One region of the Mesorhizobium sp. Pch-S genome, then DNA from elsewhere that is predicted to be linked to it. Evidence: riboswitches for the same ligand, from Rfam matches in the RefSeq annotation. Region 1 holds a riboswitch; the other holds the start of a gene.
The links. A riboswitch is a leader RNA that binds a small molecule or an ion and turns the genes downstream of it on or off. The one in region 1 is predicted to bind S-adenosylmethionine.
Positions count from the first base shown of each region.

Region 1 (16,091 bases):
CAATGGCTCAACCAGCGTTTTCGCCTGAAGCTGCGTGAGGCGCTGACCATCGACCTGATCGAGGAATGGCTGAAACCGAACCGTGCATTCCGCGTCGCCAATGCGGGAGCGATCGGCGTCAATCCCGATCAGCGCCTGCAGCAGGATGCCGGGCATCTGTCCGATCTTTCGACCGATCTCGGCGTCGGTCTGGTGCAATCCTTCATCCTGCTGGTGTCGTTCGTCGGTGTGCTCTGGGCACTCTCCTCGGGGTTCGTCTTCAACATCGGCGGACACGCCATCGCCATTCCAGGCTATATGGTCTGGGCCGCGTTCCTTTATGCCGGGATTGCGTCCTGGCTGAGCTGGCTGGTCGGGCGGCCACTGATCGGGCTGAACAGCGATCGCTATGCGCGCGAGGCGGACCTGCGCTTCTCCATGGTTCGGGTGAACGAGAACATCGATGCCATCGCGCTTTCGCACGGCGAAGCAAGCGAGAAACGACGGCTGGCAGCGGATCTCGCCGCGCTGATCGCTTCGATCATGCGGATCTTCCGCGCCCAGATCAATCTCGGCTGGGTCACAGACACCTATGGCTGGATCACCGTGGTTGCGCCGATCCTGGTGGCAGCGCCGGTCTATTTCGCCGGCGACATCACTTTCGGTGGGCTGATGATGGCGGTCGGCGCCTTCAACCAGGTCCATTCCTCCTTGCGCTGGTTTGTCAACAACATCGGCGCGATCGCCGACTGGCGCGCGACGCTGATGCGTGTCGCCGACTTCCGCATGGCGCTCAAGGAGACCGATCAGCTGCATGGCAATGAACAGCATATCGAGGTGTTCGAAACCGGGGACGGCACCATGGTGTTCGAGGACCTGATCGTGGGGGCGACATCGGGCTGTTCGAGACTGGCGCAGAAGTCGGTGACGATCGAACCGGGCGAGCATGTGCTGATCACCGGCGATCCGAGTGCCGGCAAGACCCTGTTCTTCCGGGCAGTAGCCGGGCTGTGGCCATGGGGGGCAGGGCGCATCGGCATGCCGGCGCGTGCCAATCTCGCCTTCGTCCCGCGCACGCCTTATTTTGCGCCCGGCACGCTGCGCGAAGTGCTGGTCGATGGCGTGACCGGTATCGACGATGCGAGCGTCAAGAGTGTTCTGGCCGAGGCCGGTCTTGATCACCTCGCGCCGTCGCTTGATCGCCATGCGCGATGGGACAGGGAACTCAGCGAGGAAGAACAGCGGCTGGTGGCTTTCGCCAGGCTCGCCCTGCAGAAGCCGGACTGGGTGGTGATTGACGAGGCGATGGACACGTTCAGTGGCACGGTTGCCAAACGTGTGTTCGCCATGCTGGGCAAACACCTGCCCAAGGCAGGTGTCGTCAACATCGGCCGCGGCCAGCACAACTACAACTTCTTCCCGCGTGCACTCGAGATCATCAAATGCGCCGACCTGCCGGCGCTGAAACCGCCGCGGATACGGGCCGGCGCGCTGGAGCCGCCACCGCTGATCCGCAGGCGCAACGGAAACGGTAGCAAGCGCAATGGCAGCGGTGCCAGGCATGATCGCGACGACGAGAGCGTGGAGCGCGTGAACTAAGACGAAAACCGCCCCGTTGCTGGCGGGGCGGTTTTCGAACGAGACACCCACTGCAATCAGAGGACGTGTGATTCCGCGCGTGCCTCGGATGCGGAGATCGGTCCGGCCTTGCTCGAACCGAAAATGGCAAAGGACAGCGCGGCCAGGATCCATACGCCGAGACCGCCATAGAGCATCACCCAACCGAAACCTTCGACCAGAGCCGAGTGGACCACCTCCGCGGGCACCACCAGGCCCGGTTGGCTGGCATCGTGCAACGTCGTGGTGTTGCCGGCTGCGATCTTTTCGGCGATCGCACGCAGGTCAACTCCGTCGAGGGCGTTCGGCAGGCCCTTCTTCAGCCCGTGCAGGATGCCCTCGACAAGGACAAAACCCATCACGGCAATGTTGATGGCAAGCGCGATCAGGCGGGCGCTGGTGTCGATGCCCGAGGCCATGCCGGCACGGCTTGCGGGCACCGAACCGGTGGTCATGTTGGTGGCCGGCGTCGTCGTCAGGCCAAGGCCGATGCCCGCAACGAGCGCACCGGGCAGCACTGTGAGGCCGCTTGCCGCCTCGGAAGCGGAACCCAGCCACATCAGGATGAAGCCGAGGCCGATGGTGAACAGGCCGAGCGGAATGACGATGCGCGCATTGAAGCGTGCCAGCAGGTACTGGGCGATCGGCGGCATCACCAGGAAAGGCACCGTATAGGCGAGCACCGCAAGACCCGTCCTGGTGCTGTCATAGCCCAGCCCGACCGAAAAATAGATCGGCAGGTAGATCATGAAAGGCCAGTAGCTGAAGTTCATGCCGACGCAGCCGACGATCGCGCCGGAAAAGTCACGGATCTTGAAGACCGAGAAGTCGAACATCGGGTGGGTGTGGTAGCGCTCCACCAGCACGAATGCGATAAAGCCGACGATGGTGGCGGCGGCGATGCCGAGCGCCGCGGGGCTCAGGAAACCACCGAAGTCGGGAGCCTGGGTGATTTAATAGGCAAGGCCAAAAACCGCGGCGCTGAGGGTGACGATGCCAAAAATGTCGAGCTTCTTGGCCTGCGGATCACGCGATTCGGTGACGCCGGCATAGGTGAGGATCAGGCAGAGCACCGCCAGCGGTGCGTGAACGAGAAAAACCCATTGCCAGGTGGACAGGGCGACGATGCCGCCACCGATGATCGGCCCGAAGCCGAGACCGATGCCGGCAATCACGCCCCAGATGGCGAAGGCCCTGCCGCGTTCCCTGCCATCCTGGAACTGGTGCGAGAGAATGGCGATGGAGCAGATGAACATGGCGCCACCAGCCATGCCCTGCAGGAAGCGCGCGACGATCAGCAACGAGGTGTTGGGGGCCAGGCCGCACATCAGCGAGGTCAACCCGAAAGCCGCGACCGTGATGGCAAAGACAAATTTCCTGCCGAAGCGGTCGGCAAACGTTCCGGTCGCCATCAACACGGTGGTGCAGGCGATGGTATAGGCATTCATGATCCACTGCATGGCCTTGAAATCGGCCTGCAGCACACGTTCCAGCGTGGGCAGGATCACCGGCACGCTCGAGATCTCCAGGCCGAACATCAAGGCTGACAGACACACGGCCGCCAGCACGAGGCCGTTTCTATTGGGGGTAGCCATCAAAAACCTCCGGCGTCGACGGAGGCGATGTCCACGCCCACGCCGCTCAATTGCGTTGTGAAATCCGAGTTCCAGATAGTTGCAGCTTGAACATAAGAAAATGCGATGTATCTCTATTTCAGAGATAACAAATTGGTATGCTGACAATGTTGTCACTAGACGTTGAGGCCGTGCAGGCCTTTGTCATGGTCGCCGACCTTCAGAGCTTTACCCGCGCCGCCGACGCGTTGGGTACGACCCAGGCGGCGATCAGCGTGAAACTCAAGCGCCTCGAGGAGAAGGTTGGCCGCAAGCTGATCGAACGCACGCCGCGTCATGTGCGGCTTTCGGCGGAGGGGGCGGTGTTCATCCAGCCTGCGCGTGAGTTTCTCGTTGCGCACGACCGCGCCGTTGCCGGGCTCTTCTCCTGTGCCCGCCGTTTCGCACTGGGCATCGCAGCCCACGTCGCCGGCCCGGAAGTGACGACGCTGCTGGCGCGCCTCAACGAACATGATCCCGCGCTGACCATCGAGGTGCAGGTCGATAATTCGCGCAATCTGCTCGATGCGTTCGATCGTGGAGAACTGGATGCCGCAATCGTGCGGCGCGAGGACGACCGCCGCGACGGCGAGGTTTTGGGGCCGGAGCATTTCGGCTGGTTCGCCGCCCCCAACTTCCGTTGCCGGCCAGACGAGCCGATACGGCTTGCCGCCCTGTCTCCCGCATGCGGCGTGCGCGACATCGGCACCCATGCACTTGACGATGCCGGCATCGCGTGGACGGAAGTATTCCTTGGCGGTGGCTCGTCGGTGGTTATGGCGGCTGTGTCAGCGGGGCTTGCCATGGCCGTATTCTCCGAGCGGCTCGCACCGGTCGGTACCGTCGAAGTCAGCCGCAGGTTCAACCTGCCGCCGCTGCCGTCCTCGGAAATCGTGCTGCATTCGACGCTGACCGACCAGCGTTCGCGTGACGCGCTGCGCACCATCGCCTGCGCCTTCCGCGAGCACCGCGCCGCAGCGGCATAGCCTAGAGCGCTTCCGATCTTGTCGGAAACGCGCAAATGCTCCAACGCTTTGTTCTTAAGCAATTCCGGCCGCAAAACCGCGCCTGACAGGCGCGGTCCGGGCCTTCGGTCAGCGCTTGCTGCCGATGTTTTCCAGGTCGTAGGCGGTGGTCTGATAGACGCTGTTGATCCAGTTGCCGAACAGCAGGTGGGCGTGCGAGCGCCAGCGGTTGAGCGGAGGGCGCCTGGGGTCGTCGTCCGGATAATATTCGTGCGGTACCGCGATCGACACGCCGGCATTGACGTCGCGATCGTATTCTTCCTTGAGCGACGTCGAGTCGTATTCGATGTGGTTGAACATATAGAGCCGGTTGCCGGCCTGCTCGGCAAGCAGGCTCGGGCCTGTCTCTTCCGAGTCCATCAGCAGTTCCAGCCCGGAACCTGCGGGAATGTCGGCGGTCCGCACTTCGGTCCAGCGCGACACCGGAATCGCGAAATCGTCCGAGAAGCCGGAGAGATAGGGGGAGGCGGGCGCGTTGTTGCGATGGCGGAAGACGCCGAACGCCTTTTCCTCCAGCGTGTGTTTGGGCACCTGGTGGAAATGCCAGGCGGCCGCCATAGCTCCCCAGCAGATGAAGAACGACGAATGGACGTTGGTTTTCGTCCAGTCGAGAATGCGCTGGAGTTCGTTCCAGTAGGTCACGTCCTCGAAAGGCAGCAACTCCACCGGCGCGCCGGTAATGATGAAGCCGTCGAACTTGCGATCCTTCACCTCGTCCCAGGTCTGGTAGAAGGTGATGAGGTGTTCCTCGGAGGTGTTCTTGGCCTTGTGGTTGCCAACGCGGACCAGGGTCAGTTCGACCTGCAGCGGCGTGGCGCCGATCAGCCGGGCGAACTGCGTCTCCGTCCTGATCTTGTTGGGCATCAGGTTGAGCAGGCCGATCTGGAGGGGGCGGATGTCCTGGCGCAGGGCGGTCTGCTCGTCCATGATGGACACGCCCTCCTTGACCAGAACTTCACGGGCGGGGAGCTGATCGGGGATCTTGATCGGCACGTTGCGAACTCCAAAAAACAAAACCGGCATTGCTGTCGCAAAGCCGGTTTACGGATCGCAAACGGCCCTTTAGCGACTTATTTAACGTGGCTGCAAGCCGACCGGCCAAATCACCACGGATCAATGCCCTGCTAATACGCCGACCAAGCGATGGCGTCAATCGATGGTCATTCGGCAGGCCAGCCTCGGTTTTCCTCGACAATCGCAGGTACGGGCGGTATTTCCGCCCTGGAGCATTTTTTGTAGCCAGGCGGAATCACGTGGCGTCACGAAAATGCGGCCAAAACAAAAACTTAGAGCGTTTTCGCGTTTCTGCGAAAAACGGAAACGCTCTGGCCTTCGGCCCGGAGGCGTCAATCACGGACTTTTGACATGACCAAGGCAACCGATCTGCTTCGTCCGCAACCCCGCGCCGGTATCATGGATATCGAGGCTTACGTGCCGGGCAAGGGTGCTGCGCATGGTGTCGCCAAGGTCCATAAACTCTCGGCCAACGAAAATCCGCTCGGACCGTCGCCGAAGGCTGTCGAAGCCGCGCAGGAGGCAGCTGCGGGATTGGAGCGCTATCCGGATGGCCAGGCGACCAGGCTGCGCCAGGCAATCGCCGATACGCATGGGCTCAACGTCGCCAACATCCAGTGTTTCAACGGCTCCGACGAAGCGCTTGGGCTGCTGGCGCGCATCTATCTCGGCATCGGCGACGAGGCGATCTACACCGAGCACGGGTTCCTGGCTTATCGCATCTTCATCCTGGCAGCCGGCGCAACGCCTGTGGTGGCCAGGGAAGCCAACGAGCATGTCGACGTCGATGCCATCCTTGCGGCCGTAACGCCGCGCACCAAGATGATTTTCCTGGCCAATCCGAACAACCCCACCGGCACCTACATTCCTTTCGAGGAGGTGCGACGCCTGCATGCCGGCCTGCCGAAGAACGTGCTTCTAGTGCTGGATGCTGCCTATGCCGAATTCGTGCGCCGCAATGACTACGAAGCGGGCGTCGAGCTGGTCGCAGGCAACGAGAATGTCGTCATGACGCGGACCTTCTCCAAGGTGCATGGGCTCGGCGGTGCGCGTATCGGCTGGTCCTATGCACCAGCGCATGTCGTCGATGCGCTCGAGCGTGTCCGCGATCCCTTCAACGTCAGTGCCACCGCGATCGCGGCAGGCGAAGCCGCTATCCGCGACCGCGGCCATGTCGAGCGCTCCGTGCAGCATGTCGAAACCTGGGTGTCGTGGCTGACCGAAGAACTGACCCGGCTCGACCTGCGGGTGACGCCCAGCGTCGGTAACTTCATCCTGATCCACTTTCCGGATGACAGGAAACATTCCGCACCTGCGGCGGACGCGTATCTGAGTGAGCGAGGCTATATCCTGCGGCGCGTTGCCGGCTACGGTTTTCCCAACGCGCTGCGGATGACGGTCGGAACCGAAGAAGCCAATCGCGGCGTGGTCGCCGCACTCACCGAATTCCTGAAAAGCTGAAAAAATGTCCGAACCCCTGTTTGAAAAGATTGCCCTCATCGGCATCGGCCTGATCGGTTCTTCGCTGGCGCGCGTGGTGCGCCGGGAAGGGCTTGCCCGCCATATCGCGATCTCCACCCGCCGTCCGGAGACGTTGAAACGTGCAGAGGAGCTGAAATTAGGCGACAGCTACACGACCGATGCAAAGGCGGCGGTGCGGGACGCCGATCTTGTCATCGTCTCGGTGCCGGTAGGCGCTTCCGGTGCCGTGGCCGAGGAGATCGCACCGGCACTGAAGAAGGGCGCCATCCTTACCGATGTCGGTTCCACCAAGCAGTCGGTGGTCGCACAGATGTTGCCTTTCGTGCCGGAGGGCGTGCATTTCATTCCCGGCCATCCGCTGGCCGGTACCGAGAACTCAGGCCCGGATGCCGGCTTTCCAGACCTGTTCGACAACCGCTGGTGCATCTTCACGCCGCTGCCGGATACCGATCCAGAAGCGCTGGAGGCATTGTCGGAATTCTGGCGCCGCTGCGGTTCCAACATCGACACGATGACGCCCGAGCATCACGACATGACGCTTGCCATCGTTTCGCATCTGCCGCACATCATCGCTTACAACATCGTTGGTACCGCGGACGACCTGGCCAATGTGACGAAGTCCGAGGTCATCAAATATTCGGCCTCGGGTTTCCGCGACTTCACCCGCCTTGCCGCATCGGATCCCACCATGTGGCGGGACGTGTGCCTGCACAACAAGGATGCCATCCTGGAGATGCTGGCGCGCTTCTCGGAGGATCTTTCCTCGCTGCAAAGGGCGATTCGCTGGGGCGATGGCGACAAGCTGTTCGACCTGTTCACCCGCACCCGGGCCATCCGCCGCTCGATCATCCAGGCCGGTCAGGATATCGATGTTCCCGACTTCGGACGCCAGGTGGTGGAGCATCCGGGCAAGTGAGGCAGTCGGCAATCGACAGTCGTAGAACAACGGGGACGTATCCAGAAACCGCCTTGTGATTTCTGAAAACCGAGCGAGTAGTTCCGACTGCCGACTGCCGACTGCCCTATTCCACCGGCTTGATCGTTCCGAGCGGGATGAAGCCCAGCGAGGCGCGGCCCTTCACCACTTTCAGCGGCATCGTCGGTTCGTTGCCGAGCATGGAAAGGGCAGCAAAACCCTGCCGGATCTGGTTGGCCTGCTCGGGGATCGCCGTGGCCAGGATCGCCGCCACCGCTTTCGGGTTCTGCAGCTTGATGTTGAGGGTGCCGTCGATGAGGCCGTCGGCGTCAACCGCGATCGGGCCTGCGAGGACGATGCGGGCTTCGCCGGAAGACAATTCGAGGTTCCTGATCTCGGCGGATTGACCGCGCAGGCTTTTGGGCGGTGTGCCGAGCATGGGAAGACCATTCTTCACCGTGACGTCACCCTTGCCGCTGAAGGGCGGGAGAACCCGGCCGCCAATGGTATGGGCATCGATTTCGAGGTCGGTGAAATCATGTGTCAGCACAAGGTCCTGCCCATTGGGACTGGCCGTCGCAGTGAGCTGGCCGACGCTGAACAGTTGGACGGGATCGGTCTCATCTGTCGGATCGGTCTGGCCGTTGAAACCCTCCGCCGTCACCGAAACGCGGCTGGGCAGGGGCCACCACAGATGTCCGCTGATGTCCAACTGGTCCCAGTCGATCCACAGCGGCGGCATGTCGGGCACGGAGGTGCGCAGCGGTCCGTCGAGATTGACATTTGGCGTCAGCGGCTGGGCAAGGCTCGCCGTGGCAATCATGCCGCCAGCGGCGGCTGCGACGTTCCTGGCATCATCCTGATAGGCAAGCCCATCGCAGCTGACCACGAAACGCATCGGGTAGCCGCTGACAGTCAGATTGGTGCAGTCGGCATTGATTCCCTTGGCGGCGAGGGCTGCAACAGTGTTCGTCGCGTCGCTTCTGACGCGTCCTGCCAGCCAGTACCAGCCAGCACTGTAGAGGCCGAACAGGACAAGCAGCGCCAGGATCAGCCGGGGCAGCCAGCGCCGACGTTTTGGCTTGGTCTGGTCACTTGACGTCATGCTGTGGCCCTCGATAACCCAAGAAGAACCGGAATGACCGTTCCGGTCGAAATGATTTGGTGCGGATGACTATGCCCACTTAGGGCGGGAATGCGATGAAAATGAAACTGCATTCCGCCCTGTCTCTTTGCTTGTCGCATGATCTTTGTCCAAAAAGTCTGCGACCTTTTGGGATCATGCTTTAGGCTTGGCGATATGGGCGATTTTTGGGTTTTTGGCTACGGTTCGCTGATCTGGCGGCCCGGTTTCGCGCATGTCGAAACGCAGAGGGCGCGCCTGCATGGCTATAGACGCTCACTCTGCGTCTATTCCTTCGTGCATCGCGGTACCCGCGAAAGGCCGGGGCTCGTGCTCGGGCTCGATCGCGGCGGTTCCTGCATCGGGCTGGCTTTCCGGGTACCTGGTGAGTTGCGTGATGAGGTCATCGCTTACCTGCGTGAGCGCGAACTGGTCACCAACGTCTATCTCGAACGCTGGGTGAAGGTGGCTCTGGAGGACGGCCGTATGGCGGATGCCGTGACCTATGTCGCCGACCGTGGCCACGAACAATATGCAGGTGCACTCGAGGAAGCGGAGGCCGCTGCCGTCGTACGCGGCGCCGTCGGCCAGTCGGGTGTCAATGAAGACTATGTTCTCAACACCATCCAGCATCTCGAGGCGCTCGGCATCCGCGACCGCTGGCTGGAACAGGTGGCGCGGCTGATCGTCCCGCCTGAAAACGCCTCTGGCCCATTGAACCCTGCACGATAGTCCCTAGCTTGCTGCTGGGATCCGCACCTGTGTGCATTGGAGCGATTCCGTTTTTACGGAAACGCGGGAGCGCTCCAAGTTTGTTTTCGCCGCATTTTTGTAACGCCAGGCGATTCGACCTGGCGACAGAATGCTCTAGGGAGATCTATCTTGGCCAGACGTCTGCTCGGTCGTACCGACCTCGAAATCGCGCCGCTCGTGCTGGGCGGCAATGTGTTCGGCTGGACCGCCGACGAAAAGACGTCCTTCGATCTGCTGGACCGTTTTGTCGACGGCGGGCTCAACGCCATCGATACCGCGAACGTCTATTCGCGCTGGGCGCCCGGCAACAAGGGCGGAGAGTCTGAGACCATCATCGGCAAGTGGATGAAGGCGCGCGGCAATCGCGACAAGGTAGTCGTCATCACCAAGGTCGGTGCAGACATGGGACAGGGCAAGAGGGACCTTTCCGCCGGCTACATCGAACGGGCTGTGGAAGACTCGTTGAAGCGCCTGCAGACCGACAGCATCGATCTTTATCTTTCGCACTGGCCGGATCCGACTGTGCCTTACGAGGAGACGCTCGGCGCCTACCAGACGCTTCTTGCCAAGGGCAAGGTTCGCCATATCGGCTGCTCCAACCTCGACGCCGGCCAGCTTCGGGCGGCGCTCGATGTAGCCAAGCTGCGCAATCTGCCGCGCTACGAGGTGCTGCAGCCGGAATACAATCTCTATGATCGCGCTTCCTATGATGGTCCTCTGCGCGACCTGTGCGTGGCAGAGGGTCTCGGTGTGATCACCTATTTCAGCCTCGCCAAGGGATTCCTGTCGGGCAAATATCGCAGCAAGGCCGATCTCGGCAAAAGCGCTGCGCGCGGCGAGGATGTGGAGGCCTATCTCAACAAGCGCGGCATGCGCATCCTGGCAGCGCTCGATGCTGTGGCAGGACGGCACGCGGCCAAGCCTGCCGAGGTCGCGCTCGCCTGGATCATCGCACGGCCGGGCGTGACGGCGCCGATCGCCAGTGCGACCACACCGGAGCAGATGGCGAGCCTTGTGCGAGCCGCTTCGCTTGGGCTCACGCAGGCGGATGTCGAAGAACTGGACAAGGCGAGCGTGTAGCTCGCCTTGAGATGGCAATCAGTGGAAACGGGTGCGATCAGGCTGCCAGCGCGCGGCCGACGCGATCGCGGATTTCAGCCAGGGTGAAAGGCTTCTGCACGACATCCAGGATGATCCCGTTCAATTCATCCGCGCGTTCACGCTGGTCAGCATAACCGGTCACCAGCATGATCTTGAGCGTGGGGAAAGCGGCGGCTGCCGCCTTGGCCATTTCGATGCCGTCCATCTCGGGCATGCGGATATCCGAGACGATCAGGTCATAGTTGCCATTGGCGGCACGGATGCTCTCCAGGCCCTGAGCGCCATCGGCCGCAACGTCGATGTTGTACCCTGCGCGCTCAAGCGCGCGGGCAGCGAGGGTGCGGACGGATTCATCGTCCTCGACGATCAGGAGCTTTGTCATGAGCAGAGATTTGCCCTGCAAATATTGACGTTTCCTGAAAGTCGAAGACACCTCCAACTTCTTTTCGAAAGCGACGAGGCGGAGTTCAGACGTCGCCTTTGACGACTCCGACGAAGGGCAGTTCACGGAATGCGTGGCCGACATCCATGCCATAACCGACGACAAAATAGTCCGGGCAGTCGAAGCCGACATAGTCGGCGTTGAGGTCCGTCTGGCGCCGCATGCGCTTGTCGAGCAGCACGGCGACGGAACAGCTCCTGGCACCGCGCGACAGCATCAGTTCGCGAGTGAACTTCAGCGTCTTGCCGGATTCCAGGATGTCGTCGATCAGAAGCACGTCACGGCCTGCGACCTCGTTGTCGATGTCGCGCAGCACGCGCACCTGGCCGCTTTCGGTGCCGGCGCCATAGCTGGAAATGAAGATGAACTCGACCTCCGGCGACAGGCCGGCGTCATGCATGGCGCGAATCAGATCGGCGGCAAAAATGAAGGAGCCCTTCAGCACCGAGATGACCAGGAGGTCGTGGTAGTCGTGGGCCGCGATTTCCTTGGCGAGCTCCAGATTGCGCCGCGCGATCGCGGACGCCGAAAACAAAACCTCGATATCCTTGCCGCGTACAACTGGCATGAAGATCCTTTCCGGAAGCGCGCCAGACAGCCGCAGGCGTCTGTTATCGCGCGAAGGTGACCGAGACGGCCGTTACGCCGTTTCTAGGCACGTCGAGCCGGCTGGAAAAGGCAAATCTTTCGCCAGGCGGCAAGGTGCGGCCGGATGTCCCCAGGCCATAGCGGGTGATACGGCCATCATTGCCGGTCACGCGGATCTCCAGCGGCGGCAGTTCGGCCGCCTCCATGCCATCGTTGCCGGCTTCGCCGTCGACCAGGAGCACGGGTCGATGCCCGCTGCTGTCGACGCGCGAACTCACGCCGGAGATGCTGAGCGCGCTGGTAACCCTGTCAGGGCCGAAGAACGCATTCTCATGAAACAGGACGTGGCCGCCCGAGACCCAGAAGGCCAACAACGCAATTAAAACACCGCCGCTCCAGAACAACGGACCGCCAGGTGAAGCATTGTGCATCTCAGGCGCTGTTTCGCCTTTGCGCAGCATGCCCATGCCGTCGAGCAAGGGCGCCGGCTCAACCACCTCCACGGGGGTTTGCGGTGGCGATCTATCGAACTGGGTGGGAGAATCAGGGCCGAGCACGATGAAATCGGCGTCGACCACATCCGCGGCCACAGCGCTGCCGTTGCGAGCCGATGAGGCCGCCGTCATGATTTCGCCGGAAACCGGGCGTGCCGTGCCGTGATCGGCCATGCCTTGATATGGTTGCCTCTGTTCGCCCTCTGTTTCCATTCCGTAGACAAAAATGGTTAATGCTTCCCAACCGGAATCGATTTACAGCATCCTCCGGTGCCGAAAATAACCGGCGGTTAACCATGCCGGTCAATGGTCTTTTCGTAGATACGGGCGGACTGCCGCCAAAAACAATTCCAGGTCGCCGCACGTGATCCGCTTCGAAAATGTCGGCCTCCGCTACGGCATGGGTCCGGAGATTCTCCGTGACATCACCTTGCATGTTCCGGAGCGCTCCTTCCAATTCCTCAGCGGCCCCTCGGGTGCCGGCAAGACGACCTTGCTGCGTCTTCTGTTCCTGTCGTTGAAGCCGACACGCGGATTGATCACGGTGTTCGGCAAGGATCGTGCGCGCATCACGCGTGAAGAATTGCCGCATCTGCGCCGGCGTATCGGCGTGGTGTTTCAGGATTTTCGCCTGCTGGATCACATGACGACCTACGAGAATGTGGCATTGCCGCTGCGCGTGCGTGGCCGCGAGGAATCCAGCTACCGCACCGACGTCATCGAACTTCTGAAGTGGGTCGGTCTTGGCGACCGCATGCACGTGCTGCCGCCGGTCCTCTCCGGCGGTGAGAAGCAGCGTGCCGCGATCGCGCGCGCGCTGATCGAGCAGCCACAGATCCTGCTTGCCGACGAACCGACGGGCAATGTCGACCCGCAGCTGGCGCGCCGGCTGCTTCGGCTGTTCATAGAACTGAATCGCCTCGGTACAGCCGTCGTGATCGCTACTCACGATCTTGGCCTGATGGAGCAGGTCGATGCCCGGCGACTGATCCTGTCGGGAGGAAGGCTGGACATCTATGACTGAGATGACGGCCGATCACGAAGAGGAAGAGGGCGAGATCCGTCGCGCCGAGGCACCCCTGCGCACGCAACGCAAGATGGCACCGATCGTGCCGGCGCAGAACATCGCCGGCCGAGCGCTGGTTTTCGTCATCGCCATCATGACCTTCCTGTCCTGCCTCACCTTCGGTGCGGTCACGCTGGTGCGGGGCACCGCTGCCGTGTGGGAGAACCAGATTTCGCGCGAGGCGACGATCCAGATCAAACCGGTCGACGGTCTCGACATGGACGCGACGCTCACCAGCGCCGCCGCGATCGCAGCCAAGTTCCCGGGCGTCGAAGGTACCAGCATCGTTGACCGTGACGCCACCGCGCGGTTGCTGGCTCCGTGGCTGGGCAGCGGGCTCAACATCGACGAATTGCCGGTGCCACGCCTTGTCGTCGTCACCATCGACGAGAACAATCCGCCCAATTTCTCTGCCATGCGCGAGGCGTTGACCAACACGATCGCCAGCGCATCACTGGACGATCATCGCACGTGGGTCGACCGGCTGGTCGCCATGGCGCGCACGACAGTGACCATTGGCATGCTGGTCCTGGTCCTGATGTTGTCGGCGACCGTGCTGACGGTGGTGTTCGCCACGCGCGGCGCCATGGCAGGCAATGGCCATATCATCGAGGTGCTGCATTTCGTCGGTGCCGAAGCCCGATTCATAGCCCGGCAGTTTCGACAGCAGTTCCTTGTCACCGGCATGAAAGGTGCAGCGGCCGGTGGCGTGGCAGCGATCGTCGTGTTTCTGATTTTCTCCTTCTGGGCCTCGCGCAACATGGCGACGCCACAGGCCGACCAGGCTGTCGCGCTGTTCGGCAGCTTTGCCATCGGCTGGGCCGGATATCTCGGTGTCGTCCTGATGGTGGTGGTGATCGGTGCGCTGACGGCCGCCACGTCCCATGCCACGGTGATCGCCTATCTCAGCGATCTCGATACGCGCCAGACCGACGGTGGCTGACGGGGGCGGCGATGACGCAGTGCGGCCCTGAAATCAGTTCGCGGGAGGGTGCTTTCTCCTACCAAAGGCCGCAATTCCGCACTAATCATGGAGGCATGAAAAGTCGCGATTCTGCCGATATGGCCGAAGCCGCGCCGGACACGTTCCGCGTGTCGCGCGGCGCGTCCCGGCTGCGGCGCGTGCTGCGCAACATCGGCCTGCTCGCGCTGGTCGCAATCGTCGTCTATCTCCTGGGTTTCGGCTGGTTTGCAAGCCATGTCAGCCGGCTGACCACGCCGGCTGATCCTGAGCCGGCGGACGCCATCATAGTGCTGACCGGTGGCCAATCGCGGCTCGATGCGGCCATCAGCCTTCTGGAAACCGGCAAGGGCGCGCGTCTCCTGATCAGCGGGGTGCATCCGACGGCCAGCCGCAAGCAACTGCAGAGAGCGACCAAGGGCGACACCCAGCTGTTTTCCTGCTGCATCGACATCGATCGCGCGGCGCTCGACACGATCGGCAATGCCGAAGAAAGCGCCAAATGGGTCCAGACCCATGGTTACAGCCGCATCATCCTTGTCACCAACAACTACCACATGCCGCGCAGCCTGCTGGAGATGGGCCGATTGCTGCAGGGTGCCAGGCTGGTGCCCTATCCGGTGGTCAACAGCAATCTCGACAATGGCGGCTGGCTGATCAAGCCGGGTGCCTTCCGCGTGCTCTTCACCGAATACAACAAGTACCTGCTGGCGCTTGGCCGTGTCGTCCTGCCGATCCGGCCGGCTTTCGCCAGCCATGCGGGCGATTGACGCCTGCAATCTCCCGGCAGACCGGCTGAGGGAATACTAGCCCGGGGTTCCCGCGCGCAATCCGGCGATTTCCGCTTCCAGCACAGCAATGCGCTTGTCGCGCTCGCCCAGGATCGCCGCCACGTCGGCCGCGTCGAAGCGCTGGGGAATGTGCTGCGGGCAGTTCGCGTCCCAGGTCGACACGGTGAACAGGATGACCTGTTCGGGGCGTGCCTTGTAGTCTGGCGGCATCAGCCGGGTCAGAAGTTCGGGATCATTCTCGATGACACGTGCCTCGCCCCAGATCTTGATGCGCTGCCGCATCATGTAATCGATGAGGAAAAGGAAAGCCTTGCCGTTGTCGGCCAGGTTGCCCTGTGAAATGAACTGCCGGTTGCCCGAGAAGTCGGCGAAGCCGATGGTGCGATGGTCCAGCACATGCAGGAAGCCCGCCGGGCCACCGCGATGCTGGATGTAGGGTTGGCCTTCACCATTGGCCGTCGCGAAGAAGATGCTGGTCTGGGCCGCGATGAAGGCGGCGAGATCGGGCGTGATATCCTGGTTCCAGCCGCGTTCCTCCGATCGGGCATAGGCTTGCCGTGACCCCTTGCGGGCCTGGATTGCCTTTACCGCGGGAGTGAAGGCGACATCGCTTGCATAGGTGCGCGAACCGGCCATCGCAGGTCTCCTCTTCGTCTCTTGCCAGAGCAAGCACAACGCCTCCGCGAACGGCATGCCGACAGCAAATCCCGCCGAAGGTGGTATCTTTCGCAATCCAGAAGTAGATAAGGTTTCCGGAAAGCATTGTTCCGGATATTGGAAGAATGATGGATCGACTGGGTTCGATGGCACTGTTCGTGACCGTGGCCGAAGCCGGCAGCCTGTCGGCGGCTGGCCGCGGTCTCGGCATGCCTCTGGCGACCGTGAGCCGCAGGCTTTCCGATCTCGAAAGACACCTTGGAACACGGCTGTTCAATCGCTCCACCCGCAGGCTCGAGCTGACCGAAGCGGGACGCTCCTATCTCGCCGCCTGCCGCCGCATCCTGGAAGAGATCGAGGAGGCCGAACAGTCCGCCGCCGGAGAATACAGCCAGGCGCGCGGTGAACTTGTGGTGACCGCGCCCATCGTGTTCGGCCGCCTTCATGTGCTGCCGGTGGTGGTGGATTT
Region 1 covers NZ_CP029562.1:3,034,161-3,050,251, forward strand. Annotated here, with positions in the region: gene C1M53_RS14160 (ABC transporter ATP-binding protein/permease) at 1-1,578, shown strand, start outside; partial or broken gene C1M53_RS14165 (MFS transporter) at 1,635-3,191, opposite strand; gene C1M53_RS14170 (LysR family transcriptional regulator) at 3,338-4,195, shown strand; gene metA (homoserine O-succinyltransferase) at 4,304-5,227, opposite strand; SAM riboswitch at 5,277-5,354, opposite strand; gene hisC (histidinol-phosphate transaminase) at 5,600-6,709, shown strand; gene C1M53_RS14185 (prephenate/arogenate dehydrogenase family protein) at 6,714-7,646, shown strand; gene C1M53_RS14190 (DUF2125 domain-containing protein) at 7,753-8,751, opposite strand; gene C1M53_RS14195 (gamma-glutamylcyclotransferase) at 8,947-9,501, shown strand; gene C1M53_RS14200 (aldo/keto reductase) at 9,652-10,602, shown strand; gene C1M53_RS14205 (response regulator) at 10,640-11,005, opposite strand; gene hpt (hypoxanthine phosphoribosyltransferase) at 11,091-11,633, opposite strand; gene C1M53_RS14215 (hypothetical protein) at 11,677-12,321, opposite strand; gene ftsE (cell division ATP-binding protein FtsE) at 12,512-13,171, shown strand; gene C1M53_RS14225 (ABC transporter permease) at 13,164-14,156, shown strand; gene C1M53_RS14230 (YdcF family protein) at 14,276-14,944, shown strand; gene C1M53_RS14235 (pyridoxamine 5'-phosphate oxidase family protein) at 14,981-15,601, opposite strand; gene C1M53_RS14240 (LysR family transcriptional regulator) at 15,751-16,091, shown strand, end outside.

Region 2 (16,091 bases), 1.9 Mb from region 1:
CTGCTTCTCACCAATTTCGTTTCCATAGGACTGGCGTGGTCCCAGCTGGAACGACGCCGCACGGCGCCGGCACCGCGCAGCGATGCGCCGCCGGTTTCGATCGTCATACCCGCGCGCGGGATCGAGCCCTTCACCCCCGAGACGCTGGAACGCGCTTTCCGTCTCGACTGGCCGGACTACGAACTGATCTTCTGCGTCGCCCATACCGACGACCCGGTCGCGCTGGCCATCCGCACCACCATGGCGCGTTTCCCAGACATACCGGCCCGGCTCCTGTTCGGCGACGACCGCATCAGCGGCAATCCCAAGCTGAACAACTGCGTCAAAGGCTGGGAGGCGGCGCGGCACGACTGGGTGATCCTGGCTGATTCCAACGTGCTGATGCCGCGCGACTACATCCAGAACATGATGTTGGCGTGGCGCCCCGACAGCGGCCTCGTCTGCTCGACGCCGGTCGGCTCACGCCCTGACGGTTTCTGGGCCGAGGTCGAATGCGCCTTCCTCAACACGCTGCAGGCGCGCTGGCAATATACCGGTGCTGCCGCCGGTCTCGGCTTTGCGCAGGGCAAGAGCATGTTGTGGTCGAAACCGCTGCTTGATGCCAATGGTGGGATTCACGCTCTGGCCGCCGAGATCGCCGAGGACGCCGCAGCGACCAAGCTGGTCAACGGACTTGGCCTGAAGGTCCATCTGGTGGCTTCGCCGTTCGAGCAGCCACTCGGGCACCGCAAGGTCGAAGCCGTATGGTCGCGGCAGGCCCGCTGGGCGAGGCTGCGCCGCGTCACTTTCCCGCTGTTTTTTGCACCGGAACTGTTTGTCGGCGCGGCCATGCCGCTGCTGTTCGCGCTGATTGCCGCTGCTGGCTCCGGCGCCGACATGTTCTCGACCACCTTGCTGGTACTGGCTGCCGTCTACCTGCCGGAATACGCGCTGGCGCTGGCTAAGGGCTGGTACGCTTCGCCACGCCTGATTGCGGCGATGGTGGTGCGCGACGTCATGGTCCCGGCCATCTGGCTGCGCGGCTGGCTCGGTGGTGCCATCGACTGGCGCGGCAACACCATGAACATCACCACCAAGTCCGAAGAGGCCGAGGAGGTTCTGTCGGGCGCTTGATCTTTTCAGCGGTATCGCTGCCGGCCGGTTTGCGGCATGATCGTCGGGGAGGTTGGCTATGCTGTTGGAGGACCGCTATTGCCAGATCGCGCTCGGTTTTCCCGGAGCCGAGCAGAGCAGCCATTTCGACGTCACCGATTTCCGTGTCCGCGGCAAGATTTTTGCCACATTGCGGCCTAAGGACAATCGCGCCGTCATCAAGCTGGCACCGGACGAGCAGCGGCTGCTGCTCGAAACATCGGCCGGTCAGTTCGAACCGATCCCCGGCTCCTGGGGTCAGAAGGGCTGGACGCGGGTCTGGCTGGAAAAGGCGGACGAGGAAACCGTCCGCCATGCCATGACGATGAGCTGGCGCTCGGTCGCGCCGAAGGCGCTGCGCTAGCGGGGAACAGAGCGGACTGCGGTTCCTTTCGTCGCATCCCGCTCTGGACCGTCAAGCCTTGGCCAGCGCCTGCTCGATATCTTCCAGCAGATCGTCGGTGTCTTCGAGACCGAGCGACAGGCGCAGGGTGCCGTCGCCGATGCCGAGTTCGGCGCGGGCCTCGTCGGTCAGGTTCTTGTGCGTCGTCGTCGCTGGATGGGTGATCAGGCTCTTGGCATCGCCCAGATTGTTGGAGATCAGCACCACGTCGAGCGCATTCTCGAAGGCGAAGGCCGATTTCTTGCCGCCCTTCAGGTCGAAGCAGATCAGCGTCGAGCCGCCGGTCATTTGCTTCTTGATGATGTCGGCCTGCGGATGGTCGGCGCGGCCGGGATAGATCAGCCTTCCGACCTTCGGATGGCTGGCCAGGAAGTCGGCGATCCTGGCTGCGGCCTCGGTCTGCTGGCGCACGCGCAGCGGGAGCGTCTCCAGCCCCTTCAAAAGCACCCAGGCATTGAACGGCGACAGGCTCGGGCCGGTGTGGCGGAAATAGTCGTGCAGGTTTTCGTCGATCCACTTCTTGTCGGATAGCACGATGCCACCGAGGCAGCGGCCCTGGCCGTCAATGTGCTTGGTGGCCGAATAGACGACGATGTGCGCGCCGAGCTCCAGCGGTTTCTGCATCAACGGTGTGGCGAAGACATTGTCCACCACCAGCCTGGCGCCGATCGAATTGGCAAGCCTGGCGACAGCCGCGATGTCTACCACCTCCAGCGTCGGGTTGGTCGGGCTCTCCAGGAAGAACAGCCTGGTGTTGGGCCGGACCGCGGCTTCCCAGTTCTCGATCTCGGTGCCGTCGACCAGTGTCGCCTCGATACCGTATCTCGGCGCCAGCGTCTCGACCACCCAGCGACAGGAGCCGAACAGCGCGCGCGCGGCGACGATATGGTCGCCGGCCTTGAGGCCGCACAGCACGGCGGCCGTCACCGCTGCCATGCCCGACGCTGTGGCGCGGGCGTCTTCGGCGCCTTCCAGCGCGCACATGCGCTTTTCGAACATGTCGACGGTCGGGTTGGCATAACGTGAATAGATGAAGCCCGGCTCCTCGCCCTTGAAGCGGGCCTCGGCGCGCTCGGCACTGTCATAGTGATAGCCTTGCGTCAGGAACATCGCTTCCGACATCTCGCCGAAGCCCGATCGCAGCGTGCCTGCGTGGACGAGCTGGGTTGCGGGTTTCCAGTTGCGCTTTTTCTCGGTCATGGTTCCGTTCCGACACAAAAACTGGCCGCCATATGACTGACAGGCACAAAAAAACCGGCCGCGAAGTCGCAACCGGTCCATACGGCCTTTGTCGGGCCCTGCGGTCCTTTAGCGACTTGTTTAACGTGGCTGCAAGCCGACCGGCCAAATCACCACGGGATAAAGCACCCTTTAGACCCGGGGGCGGCTTGCGTCAATTGCCGGCTTCATTAAGAGCATGGAGGACTGGCTGACTTGAGCCACCTGTGGAGTTGTCATTGCGCAAGACAGGCATTCTTCCCGATCAGGTTATCGCGGCGCTGTTCCATGCGGGCAGCCTGAAGTCGCCGCGAGCGCTCGATGACGACCAGATCCAGCCGGCCAGCCTCGACCTTCGCCTTGGCGAGAAAGCCTATCGGGTGCGCGCCAGCTTCCTGCCTGGTCCCCACAGCACGGTGGAAGCCAAGCTCGACCGGCTCAAGCTGCACGAAATCAACCTCGCCGATGGCGCTGTGCTGGAGACGGGTTGCGTCTACATCGTGCCGCTGCTGGAGAGCCTGGAACTGCCGGATCACATTTCCGCCTCGACAAATCCGAAAAGCTCCACCGGCCGGCTCGACATCTTCACCCGTGTCATGACCGATCATGGCCAGGAGTTCGACAAGGTCGCTGCCGGTTATCGTGGCCAGCTCTACCTCGAAGTCAGCCCGCGAACCTTCCCGATCGTCGTCCGCACCGGTTCACGCCTGTCGCAGATCCGTTTCCGCACCGGCAATGCGCTGCTGTCGGAGGACGAACTGCATGCGCTGCACCGCGCCGAGACGCTGGTGGCAATCGATCCGCCCAACATCTCCAACGGCGGCATCGCGCTGTCCATCGACCTCGCCGGCGACAAGGACGGGCTGGTCGGCTATCGCGGCAAGCACCACACCGGGCTGGTCGATGTCGACAAGCGCGCCGCTCAGGACATCGTCGATTTCTGGGAGCCGCTCTATCGCAGTGGCGCCGGCGAGTTGGTGCTCGATCCGGACGAGTTCTACATCCTCGTCAGCCAGGAGGCGGTGCATGTGCCGCCGCTCTACGCTGCCGAGATGACGCCGTTCGATCCGCTGGTCGGCGAATTCCGCGTGCATTATGCCGGTTTCTTCGATCCCGGCTTTGGCCACTCCGCAGCCGGCGGCACTGGCAGCCGTGCGGTGCTGGAGGTGCGCAGCCATGAAGTGCCGTTCATCCTCGACCATGGCCAGATCGTCGGCCGGCTGGTCTTCGAGCATATGCTGAAGCGGCCGACCGCGCTCTACGGCACCGACCTCGGCTCCAACTACCAGGCGCAGGGTCTCAAGCTGTCGAAGCACTTCCGGGCAGCAAGATGAGCAGTAGGGGAATAGGTCGGCAACTGATTGCCCTATCCCATTTTTTGCAGCCGGCTGCCCAACCATCTCACGACGCAAGGCTTCTGCGCTGGCAGATTTGCCAAATGTGGCCTGCCGGGTCGAAAATCGCAGCCGCAAGCCATCCCTCGGCGGTCGGTTGCAACGCGTCGCGAACGATGGCTCCCGCTGCTATTGCTCTTGCCGTCACCAGTCGGGCGTTTTTTACCTCCAGCCGCAGGGTCATGCTGACGGCCCCGTGATCCTTGGGGAAGAACGGGCCCCCGCGCCAAGGCTCGGCCTCGCGCCGAGGATTGGAACCCATGACGGAAATTGCCATTTCGCCGACCTGCAAATCGATCGCCACCCCATCGTGTACTTTCGTCCGGACGGCATCAAAGGCCTCTTCGTAGAATCGCGCGGCGTCCTGTTCTCGTCCGTGCTCGACAAAGATTGAAACGGTTATGCCGATGTCTTCGCTGTGGGCGACCGACAGGGCATTCCAGCTGGAATATCCAAGCTGCTGGGCGATCAGTTCCAGACAAGCGCTATGCGACAGGTGCGATTGCTTTTCGGCCAGGGCCTTGCGCAATGCCTTTGCCATAGTCTTCGCACGATTGATCGTATTCACGGCTCGATCCTTTCATGGGCGCAATCGGGGTCAGTGCTCGCCTTCCTGACAGTCGCCCAAAGGGTCAACCAGATCGTGTGCATTCACCAATCCAAACGGAGCGAGCGGCAGGCTGCACGGCCTCCGAAATCCTACCCAATCCCGAGGCACGGTCAACGCCGAATGGAAAAGGGTTGCCGTTGCCGAAGGAACGAGCGCGTTGATCCGACTGCCGAGCCACCCATCTAAAGCAGCAAGGCCACGTCGCATCCTACGCTTGCCTGGCCCTCGGCGGCGTGCTTGGCTGTCCACGGACAACAAGACCAACCCGAGGGGGAACATGATGAAAATGTCCAGGTGGTTCGCAACGGTGGCGGCCGCAACGATGATGGTGGCCGGCGCCAGCAGCGCCTTTGCCGCCGACAAGATCAAGATCGGCACGGAAGGTGCCTATCCGCCTTTCAATACCCTCACCGCGGACGGCAAGCTTGAGGGTTTCGACATCGATATCGCCAATGCGCTCTGCGCGCAGATGAAGGCCGAATGCGAACTCGTCACGCAGGACTGGGATGGCATGATACCGGCGCTGCAGGCCAAGAAGTTCGACGCCATCATCGCCTCGATGAGCATCACGCCGGAGCGCAAGAAGCAGGTCGCCTTCACCAACAAATATTACACCACGCCGCTGGCGCTGGTCGCCCTGAAGGACAGCTCGCTGGCCGGCACTGACGGCGAGGCGGTCAAGGGCAAGACCGTCGGCGCGCAGGCCTCCACCACCCAGGCCGACTACGCGCAGGACGTCTATGCCAAGGCCGGCGCCGACGTGAAGCTCTATCCGACGCAGGAAGAAGCGGTGACCGACCTCGTCAACGGCCGCCTCGATGCCGTTCTTTCCGACAAGTTCGTGCTGGTCGACTGGATGAAGAACGGCTCGGCCAAGGACTGCTGCAAGATGATCGGCGACGTCAAGGGAACCGAGACCGAGGCCGGCATCGCCGTGCGCCAGGAAGACAACGAACTGCGTGAGAAGTTCAATGCCGCCATCGACGCCATCGTTGCCGACGGCACTTACAAGAAGATCCAGTCGAAATATTTCGACTTCGACATCTATTGAGCCCAGGGGGCGGCTGATCGCCAGTCCTCCACCGCTGACGATGAAAGGCCGGGACGTGTCCCGGCCTTTTGCTTTCATGCGATCAGATCGCGCTGCTCCATTGCACAGGCACCAGTTCGAAGCCGTTGCCTGCCTTGGCGATGTGGCCGGTTGCGGGGAAGGGGGCGTGATAGAAGGCGACCTGCATCTTCTCCGCTGCGGCCATGTCGAGCAGCTTGCGCCGGGTTTCTATCGCCTGTGGCCCGTCCATATCGAAGATCGCCGTCCAGTCGGGATTGCGCACGAACAGCGCCGGATGGTTGGTTGTGTCCGACAGGGCCATCAGCCTGCCTTCGCCGGAAGTGATGGCGAAGACGGTGTGACCGGGCGTATGGCCCGGAGCGGCGATCGCGGTCACGCCGGGCACGAGTTCCTTGTCGGCTTCGAACTGTTTCACGTCCTTGGCGACGGGGCCGAAGACGCGGCGCACGGTGGCGAAGGCGTTCCTGGCGGCTTCCGGTGCGGCGTTCATTTTGGCATCGTCCATCCAGAACGCCCATTCGGCAGCCGGGACCATGACCTCGGCGTTGGGGAACACGGCGGTGCCGTCCTTGAGACGGAAGCCGTTGATGTGGTCGCCGTGGAAATGGCTGATGATGACGGTCGAGACATCCTCCGGCTTGAAGCCGGCGGCCTTGAAATTGTTCATCCAGACGCCGGAGGTCGGCGCGCCGGAATCGCCATTGCCGGTGTCGATGAGCACCAGCCTGTCGCCGATCTGCAGCGCCAGCGTGGTGTAGGAGATCGAAAGCGCGTCGCTTGGCAGATAGGCGGCTTCCAGCGCTTTCTCGACGTCGGCGAGCTCGGCATTGCGGATGAAACCTTCGAGCGGGCGTTTGCCGAAACCGTCGTTGAGGGCGGTGACGGTGATGTCGCCCACCTTGTAGCGATAGAAGCCGGGGTTGTGGCTCGCGGGTGCGTCCTGCGCCCGGGCCGGAGCGATACCGGCGGGCAGGTCGAGGATGGCGGCGGTGGCGAGAGCGCTGGCGCTTGCCATGACGGTGCGACGGGAAAGGGCGAAACTGGCCATTGATCGGACTCCAAAGGTCAGCAGGCACGGCCTTGACCGGCAGCGCTCATCGCCGACCGGTTCCGCGCCCCGGGGGAACAACCCCGAAATCAGGCTAGCAGCCGGACCGCCCGCTTCAACCCGATGCGGCCGTGGGCGGGTCACCTTTGCGTGAGCCGGTCGTTATCGTGGGGAGAGTTGCACCTGTCTTGCCTTCGGCAGATGGAGCACCAATCGAAGCCCGGCGCTGGTGCTTCCTCGCTTTGCCGGCACATGTTTGGCAAACTCAGGCCGTTTCGGCCGACGTGGAGGGAAAACAAGAATGAAGATTTCGAAATGGCTCGTCTCGGCTGCGGCCGCGACGGTGTTGATGGTTGCGCCGGCTGCCGCCGAGAAGCTGAAGATCGCCACCGAAGGTGCGGCGCCGCCCTTTAGCACGGTGACGGCGGACGGCAAGCTGGCCGGCTTCGACGTCGACATCGCCAATGCGCTGTGCACCCAGATGAAGATCGAGTGCGAGATCGTCGCGCAGGATTGGGACGGCATGATCCCGGCGCTGCAGGCAAAGAAGTTCGACGCCATCATCGCCTCGATGACCATCACCGAAGAGCGCAAGAGGCAGGTCGCCTTCACCAATAAATATTATTCGACGCCGCTAGCGCTGGCTGGCCTGAAGGACACCACGGTGACGGGCACCGAGCCGGCAGCGCTCGAAGGCAAGACGCTGGGCGCGCAGGGCTCGACCATGCAGGCCACCTATGCGCAGGACGTCTACGCCAAGGCCGGCGCCGAAGTGAAGCTCTATCCGACGCATGAGGACGCCGCGACCGACCTCGTCAACGGCCGGCTCGATGCCATCATCACCGACAAGTTCGTGCTGGTCGACTGGGTCAAGAACGGCAATGGCAAGGATTGCTGCAAGGTGATCGGCGACGTGAAGGGCACCGAAGCGCAGATCGGCATCGCCATCCGCCAGGGCGAGGATGCGCTGCGCGAGCGCTTCAACACCGCGATCGACGCCATCGTGGCCGACGGCACCTACAAGAAGGTGCAGGCGAAGTATTTCGACTTCGACATCTATTGAGCGGCCGCGGCTCGGGCTGCATCGAGGCTGACGCGAGAACGGGCGCCGATGGCGCCCGTTTTTGTGTCCGAACGGGAGGCGAAGGTTAAGGGTTCAGGAAAGCATGTCCTAAAAGGTGGCATCTTCGACATTCAGGACGAGCGCCGATCGTCCTATCTTCAACTGGTCTCTCATCGATGGGAGCATCAAAGGAGATCGAAGATGACAAGCGAACACAAGGGTACGGCTCTGGTCACCGGCGCATCGTCGGGAATAGGTGCGATCTATGCCGATCGCCTGGCGAAACAGGGCTATGACTTGATTCTGGTGGCACGCAATGCCGGGAAGCTGCGTAGCCTTGCTGGTGCGATCAGCGACGGCACCGGACGTTCGGTCGAGGTGTTCCCGGCGGACCTGGCAGGCAGCGCGGACCTGGGAAAAGTCGAAAACCTGCTGCGCACCGATGCCAGCATCACCATGCTCATCAACAATGCGGGAATTGGCGCAACCGCGCCGTTGCTCGCCAGCGATGTCGACGCCATGCAGTCGATGATCGATATCAACGTGACCGCGCCGATGCGGCTAGCCTACGCGGCGGCGCCCGGTTTCGTGTCGCGCGGCAAGGGTACGATTATCAACATCGCTTCGATCGTCGCCATTTCCCCCGAAACGTTGAACGGCGTCTACGGCGGCAGCAAGGCCTTTGTCCTGGCCTTTTCGCAGTCGCTGCACCACGAGCTCGCCGACAAGGGCATCCGCGTCCAGGCTGTGCTTCCGGGCGCAACCGCGACCGATTTTTGGGCCTTGTCCGGCACGCCCGTCGAGCATCTGCCCGCCGAAATCGTCATGTCTGCCGATGCGATGGTCGACGCTGCGCTGGCGGGACTGAAGCTCGGCGAACTGGTCACCATTCCGTCGCTGCCGGACATTGCCGACTGGCAGGCTTTCGAGGCCGCGCGCAATGCCCTGAAGCCCAAGCTTTCGCTGGGTGCTCCCGCGAAACGTTATGCAGCCTGATCCCCGGGGCGGTGTCCCTTGCTGCGACGCCGTCCACGGCAACCTTCTCGGAAAGGAAACGACAATGTCCCGCATTCCACACTCCGATAACCCATCGTCCGCAACCGCACTGAAACTGGAAGTCGTGGTGCTTCCCGTCGCCGACGTCGATCGCGCCAAGGCATTTTATGCCGGTCTCGGCTGGCGGCTCGATGCCGACTTCGTCAACGGCGACGCCTTCCGTGTCGTGCAGTTTACGCCGCCCGGCTCAAACGCCTCGATCCATTTCGGCAAGGGGTTGACGCCGGCGGCACCCGGCTCGGCACAGGGGCTCTATCTCATCGTCAGCGACATCGCGGCGGCGCGTGCAAACCTCAATGCGCATGGCGTCGCGGTCAGCGAAGCGTTCCATCGCGCCGCTGTCGGTGGACCGGCCTTGCCCGGACGTGACCCGGAAGGGCGAAGCTACAACTCCTTCGCCACGTTCAGCGATCCGGACGGCAATGGCTGGATCCTCCAGGAGATCACCGCGCGGTTGCCGGGACGCGTCGAGCCGGACGTCACCGCCTACGGTTTGGTGGCCGACCTGGCGGCGGCACTTCGGCGCGCGGCAGAGGCGCATGGCGAACACGAGAAGCGCAACGGCGGCCAGCACGACTTCAACTGGCCCGAATGGTATGCCGCCTACATGGTGGCGGAAAAAGCCGGTTCGGAACTGCCGCTTTGAGGGCAAGATGGAAAGTGTCCTGAATCTCGGCTATTCCACTTTCTGCGCCATAGATCCCGAAGGAATGTGCTGATGTTGCGGATCGGTTTCGTCCTGACGCCCGGCTTCCAGATGATGAGCCTTGCCGCCGCTTCGGCGTTCGAGTTCGCCAATCTGGTTGCCGGCGAGAAGGTTTACGACATGGAGATCCTGTCGGAGACGGGCGGCCTGTTGAGCAATTCGTTCGGCATCCCGATCGAGACGCGCAAGCTACGCCTGTCCGGCTATGACACGCTGATCTTCGGAACCGGGATCGTCATCGACCAGCCGGCTCCCGCAATCGTGGCGTTTGCCCGCAAGGCCTTCAGGTCGGCGCGCCGCATCGCCTCGATCTGCATGGGCGCCGCCATTCTCGCGGAGGCCGGCCTTCTCGACGGCCGGCGGGCAACCACGCACTGGCTTGTCGCCAGCAAGCTGCAGGCGCGTTACCCGAAGGTGCGCATGGAAGAGGACCGCATCTTCATCGTCGACGGCTCGGTCTGGACTTCGGCCGGGATGAGCGCAGGCGTCGATATGGCGCTCGGCATGATCGAGAAGGATCTCGGTGCGGATCTGGCGCGGGCGGTGGCGCAGCGGCTGGTGCTCTACCACCGCCGCGCCGGCGGCCAGTCGCAGCATTCCGAGCTGCTGGCCCTCGATCCCAAGTCCGATCGCATCCAGAAGGCGCTGGCCTATGCCAGGACCAACCTGCGATCGGCGCTTTCTGTGGAGGAACTCGCCGAGGCTGCCCATCTGAGCCCGCGGCAGTTCAGCCGCGCCTTCCGCGCCGAGACGGGGCAAACGCCGGCCAAGGCCGTGGAGAACCTGCGGCTCGAAACTGCACGCGTGATGATGGAGCAGAGCCGGCATCCGATCGAGGTGGTCGCCGCCGAGACCGGTTTCGCCGATCGCGAGCGCATGCGGCGCGCCTTCATCCGTGCCTTCGGGCAGCCGCCGATGGCGATCCGGCGCAGCGCGCGGGAATCGTCGCTGGCGAACTGACATTTGGAGCAGTTCCGGTTTTTACGGGAACGCTCTAACTCTTTGTTTTTATGCAATTCTGGACGCAAGACCGCGTACACTTTTGCTGGAATTTCTCTAGTAGAATACTCAGAAGCCTTCCGGAGGGACAAGCGCATTTCCAGCTATTGGTACATCTCGATCCTGCCTCCACGCGCGCGGAACACACTTTCCCAAACAGGCCCGTTGATAGCATTTCTCCAGGGGCAGCCCGAGCTCAGGCAGACGGACGCCGTCAGTTTTGGCGGCGCGGATGGCCGGCCATGGCTCAGCATAACGATCGTGAGCGCGACGCCGGCAGGTGACTGGGCCAGTGACGGCGCATACATTGCTCAATTCAATCGGGTCGAAATGGTCTGCTCCGATTTTGACCGGCGAGAGTCTACGAGGAGATATGCGCGAGAATAGCCGGGTTCCTTCAGTGGGATATCGCAGCCGACAACAATGAGTAGCCGACCCTGGAGGTCGGCATCTGCCTCGCCGGATCACGCCACCGCCAGTTGATCACCCCGCGCCAGCTGGATGCTCGGCATATGGCAACGGATGAAGCCTGTCTCGGTCTTGCGAAGCGGCGGGCGGCTTTCGGCGCAGACCGTTCCGATCTGTCGCGGGCAGCGGCCCGCGAGCGGGCATCCTTGCCCGCCTGCCGACGTCTCGCCGGGTATGGCCGGGGGGCTTGCGACATACTGGTCCCTGCGCAGCCCGGGTGCGGCCTGGAGCAGCATCTGGGTGTAGGGGTGCAGGGGGGATTCCAGCAGTGTGGCGGTCTCCGCCATCTGCAGGAGCTCGCCCCGGTATAGCACCGCCACCCTGTCGGCCAGCTGCTGCACGACGGCAAGATCATGCGAGATGAACAGCATCGCGACGGAATGCCGCTTCTTGAGCGACTGCAGCAGCTCGACAATGCGCGACTGGACCGACACGTCGAGCGCCGACAGGATCTCGTCGCAGATCAGAAGCTTCGGGCTGACCAGCAAGGCGCGTGCGATGGCGATGCGCTGGCGCTCGCCGCCTGAAAGCTGTTCGGGGTAGCGGTTGAGATAGCCGGCATGCAGGCCGACGCTCTCCAGCACCGTTTCGAGCGTCGTGGCATCGGATTTGATGCCGAAATGGCGCAGCGGCCGCTCCAGGATCGTCTTGATGCGCCTGCGCGGATTGAGCGAGGCGTCGGGATTCTGGAAGATGTACTGGATCTGCCGCAATTGCTCGACGGAACGCTGCCGTAGCACCGGTGCCAGCGCGTCTCCATCGAGGCGGATTTTGCCCGATCGCGGCTCCAGCCGGCCGCTGATCGCGCGGGCGATAGTCGACTTGCCGCTGCCGGATTCGCCGACAAGGGCGACGACCTCGCCCGATTTCAGCTCGAAACCGATGTCGCGGGCAACGATGCTGTCTGCCTTGCCCAGAAGGGTCCGAAGCACACTTGGCGATTGGTACGACAGGGCAAGATCCTCGACGCTGAGCACCGATCCGGCATCGATGTCCGGGCGAGGCGAACGAGCCCGTCTCGTCAGTGCGGCGACGGCCGGTTCGATGTCCTTCCAACGCATGCAGGCGACGGCCCTGTGTTTCTCCACCGGTTCGAGTGTCTGCGGAATGCTCTTGCAATCCGCCTTGGCGAAGTCGCAGCGCGGTTCGAATTTGCAACCGCCGGGGATCTGGTCCCGCCTCAGCATCCCGCGCAGGCCGCGGCCGCTGCTTGCTCCGTCGATCGTCGGGATCGACGCGATCAGGCCGCGCGAATAGGGATGCACCGGGGCAGACAGCAACGCGTCGCAGGGCGCGACCTCGACCAGCTGGCCGGCATACATCACGCCGACACGGTCGGCGATCTGGCTGAGCAGAGCCAGATCGTGGGTGACGTAGAGCATCGCCATGCCGATGCTGCTTCTCAGATCCTTCAACAGCTGGATGATCTGGCGCTGGGTGGTGACGTCGAGGCCGGTTGTCGGCTCGTCCAGGACAAGCAGATCGGGATTGCACGAGACCGCCATGGCAATGGTGACGCGCTGCTGCTGGCCACCCGAAAGCTCATGCGGGAACCGGTGGCCGACATCCGGCAGCCCGACCAGGGCGAACAGCTCCGCAAGACGCCGTTCCATGGTCATGCCGGCCGGCAGGGCCTTATGTGTCGCGATCATCTCGCGGATCTGCGTTCCGACCCGCATGCCCGGGCTGAGCGAGGTCGTCGGATTCTGCGGAACAAGCGCGATGCGTTTGCCGCGCAGGCGGGCCAGCGACCTTGCATCGAGTTTCAGGAGGTCGATGCCGTCGAAAAGCACCTCGCCGGTCTGCGCCAGACTGTTGACGGCACCGTAGCCGAGAAGACGGTAGGCGACGGTGGATTTGCCGCAACCAGACTCCCCGACCAGTCCGAACGCTTCCCCGCGCGCGATGTCGAACGAGACGCCCTGGACGACATTCGTCCAGCTGCCTGGGCGGCCATAGGCGATGCCGAGATTGCGGACTTCGATCAGCGTCTGCATCGTCAGGCTCCCATCACGGGCCGCTGGCCGAGCATGCGCGACAGGCCGTCGGTGAAAAGGTTGAATCCGATGACGAGTGATGCGAGGCCAAGTCCCGGCCCGAAAACCGTCATCGGCGAGGCGATCAGGAGGTTGCGGTTCTCGCTGATCATCAGGCCCCATTCCGGGGTCGGCGGGCGGATGCCGAAGCCGAGGAAGCCAAGTGCCCCGATCAGGATCGGCGCATAGCTCAGCCGCAGCGAAAATTCGACGAGCAGCACATTGGCGGTGTTGGGCAGGATTTCGCGGAACACGACGGACAGTGTTCCTTCACCGCGCAGCTCCGCTGCGGCGACATATTCGCGGGTCGCGACCTCCATCGCTGCTGCGCGAGCGATGCGCGTGATGCGGGGCGCATAGACGATGGCAACCACGACGATGATGAGGGCCGGTTGTCCCGCGAGGGCGGGGCCGGCGGCAATGATCATGACCAGCGCCAGCGCCAGGAACGGTATGCTGATCATCGCTTCGACGACACGCTGCAGGATGTCGTCGAGCCAGCCGCCGACATAACCGGAGACGAGACCGATCGCGGCACCCGCGACCATTCCAAGCACGGTGCCGGCGAAGGAAAGCAGAAGCACGATATGGGCGCCGTACATGAAGCGGCTGAAGACATCGCGGCCGATCTGATCAAGTCCCATGGGGTGCTGCCAAGATGCCCCGGAAAGCGGCAGTCCCGCACCCATTTCGGCATAGCCGAAAGGGGTCCAAAAGATGCCGATGGTCGCAAACAGCAGATGGGTGGCAAGGATGATTGCGCCGGCCTTGAATGGCCCTGGCGCGGTATGCCAGCCGTGGAAGGATCTGGCCGGGCGGGATACGATCGCGCTCATCAGCGTGTCCTCAGGCGTGGTTGCAGCAGCACTGCACAGATGTCGGCAACGAGGTTGGCCGCGACGTAGACGGCAGCGCTGATCATCACGGTTGCCTTGATCAGCGGGATGTCGCGCAGCTGCAGCGCATCGATGAGCAGGGTGCCGAAACCCGGATAGGAGAAGACACGCTCCACGATCACCACGCCGCCGATCAGGAAGCCGAGGTTGAGGGCCGTCACATTGAGCGCCGGCACTAGGGCGTTGGGCAAGGCGTGTCGCCACAGCACCGCCGAAGGACGCATGCCCTTCAGCTCGGCCAACCTGACATAGTCGGAGCGCAGCACTTCGATCAGGCTGTCGCGCAGCACGCGGATGGCATAGACGGCCATCATGATGGCGAGCGTCGTCGCCGGCAGGATCATCGCGCGCAGCATCTCCGGCCAGCTGCTGTGTTCCGAAACCGTTGCCAGTGCCGGCAGGATCGGGACGGCGACGGCAAACAGGAACAGCAGGATCGTCGCCAGCAGGAAGTCGGGCAACGACAGCAGCACCAGCGTGATGACCGAGATGATGTTGTCTACTGCTTTGCCCCGGTTCGTCGCCTGGATGATCGCGGGAACCAACGCCAGGACCAGGTAAAGCACGAAGGCAAACAGCGAGAGTAGCAGCGTGTTGACGATGCGGGGCCCGAGCACGTCGGCGATCGGCCGCCCGGTCGCGAGCGAGGCGCCGAAATCACCGTGCAGCAGATTGCCGAGCCACTGGAAGTAGCGGGTCAGTGGTGGCTGGTCGAGGTGCAGCTGGCTGCGCAGCACCTCCAGCGCCTTTGCCGTCGCATCACGTCCGAGGATGCGGGTCGCGATGTCACCCGGCAAGGCTTCGAGGATCAGGAAGATCAGGACCGAGACGATCAGGAGTGTCAGGGCCGAGAGCAGGATCCGGCTGGCGAGGAGGCGCAATATGCTCATTTCAGATCCAGTCCGGCTTGTGGTGGGGCGGCATCCACCGGCATGTGATCCGGGATGAATGCCGCATCGGTATCGAGGTCGCCCTCCCAGATGTAAAGCAGGACCAGGGGTCTTTCGGCCGAGAGCGTCGCGTGCGGCATCCACGACGGATGGTGGATAATCGCTTCGGTGCCGCGCGATGCCCAGTCCGCATGTCCGGCGCGCCAGAACGAAGGGCCGGTGACTGTATAATAGAGCTCATCGGCGGGGTGATGGTGAAGCGGGTAGTGCGTCCTGGGCCCGAGGAACATCAGGCCGAATGCGATGTCAGGGGCGGTGATCAGTGCAGGCGGACCGCCCTGCGGGCCGCAGATGATGCCGTAGCCATAGTTGTCGCCGAATTCGCTGGAAGGTGGATTGGCGAGGTATGTCTTGCTGCGGGTGATATGGAGATGCGGCAGCAATTCGGACAGCGACCGCGCCAGCTCCGAGCTGCCATGGCGGGAAATCAGTTCGCTTTCGCAGGCTTCCTGGATAGGCACGCGCGCTGCCGGCACCGGCCGTACCGGCGGCAGGCTGGCCTGCAGTGCGCGGAGCCGAGCCGCATGTGAGCGGGACACCGGCAGTGCGTCGCTGTCCAGCGCGTCCGCGAAGCTCTGCAGGAAGGTCGTCAGCACTTTCATAAAAGCATCCTCTTCCGCGGAGCAGGTCTGCTCCGCGGCTCCAGTTTGTTTGGTGATGAAGCGCCGGCTATTGGCTGCAGGTGAGCTCGGAATAGTCGATGCGGTTGACGTCGACATTGGGCTTGAAACCGGTGCAGCCCTTACGCAGGCCTGCGACGATGGACGTGAACACCGGCAGGATCATGCCACCCTCGTCGGCGACGATGCGCTGCGCGTCACGATAGAGGCCGATGCGGTCCTGGTCGTTGGTGGTCTGGCCTGCCTTGACGACGAGTGCATCGAAGTCGTCACGCTTCCAGTGCGTCTCGTTCCATTCGGACTTGCTGTTGAGCGACAGCGTCAGGGCTTCGGCCGGGGGGCGGGCGCTGGTGTAGGAGATGACGGCCGGCTTCTTCAGCCAGATCGTGTCCCAATAGCCTTCCGCCGGTGACGGGATGAC
Region 2 covers NZ_CP029562.1:4,902,791-4,918,881, forward strand. Annotated here, with positions in the region: gene C1M53_RS22955 (glycosyltransferase) at 1-1,113, shown strand, start outside; gene C1M53_RS22960 (MmcQ/YjbR family DNA-binding protein) at 1,172-1,495, shown strand; gene C1M53_RS22965 (O-succinylhomoserine sulfhydrylase) at 1,547-2,734, opposite strand; SAM riboswitch at 2,823-2,900, opposite strand; gene C1M53_RS22970 (2'-deoxycytidine 5'-triphosphate deaminase) at 2,986-4,086, shown strand; gene C1M53_RS22975 (glyoxalase superfamily protein) at 4,154-4,714, opposite strand; gene C1M53_RS22980 (ABC transporter substrate-binding protein) at 5,079-5,807, shown strand; gene C1M53_RS22985 (MBL fold metallo-hydrolase) at 5,890-6,876, opposite strand; gene C1M53_RS22990 (ABC transporter substrate-binding protein) at 7,184-7,939, shown strand; gene C1M53_RS22995 (SDR family oxidoreductase) at 8,141-8,935, shown strand; gene C1M53_RS23000 (VOC family protein) at 9,000-9,641, shown strand; gene C1M53_RS23005 (GlxA family transcriptional regulator) at 9,714-10,661, shown strand; gene C1M53_RS23015 (dipeptide ABC transporter ATP-binding protein) at 11,165-13,165, opposite strand; gene C1M53_RS23020 (ABC transporter permease) at 13,168-14,040, opposite strand; gene C1M53_RS23025 (ABC transporter permease) at 14,040-14,990, opposite strand; gene C1M53_RS23030 (dimethylsulfonioproprionate lyase family protein) at 14,987-15,652, opposite strand; gene C1M53_RS23035 (ABC transporter substrate-binding protein) at 15,720-16,091, opposite strand, start outside.
Region 2: it holds a riboswitch for S-adenosylmethionine, as region 1 does, so the genes downstream of both, C1M53_RS22965 (O-succinylhomoserine sulfhydrylase) here and metA (homoserine O-succinyltransferase) in region 1, are expected to answer to the same signal.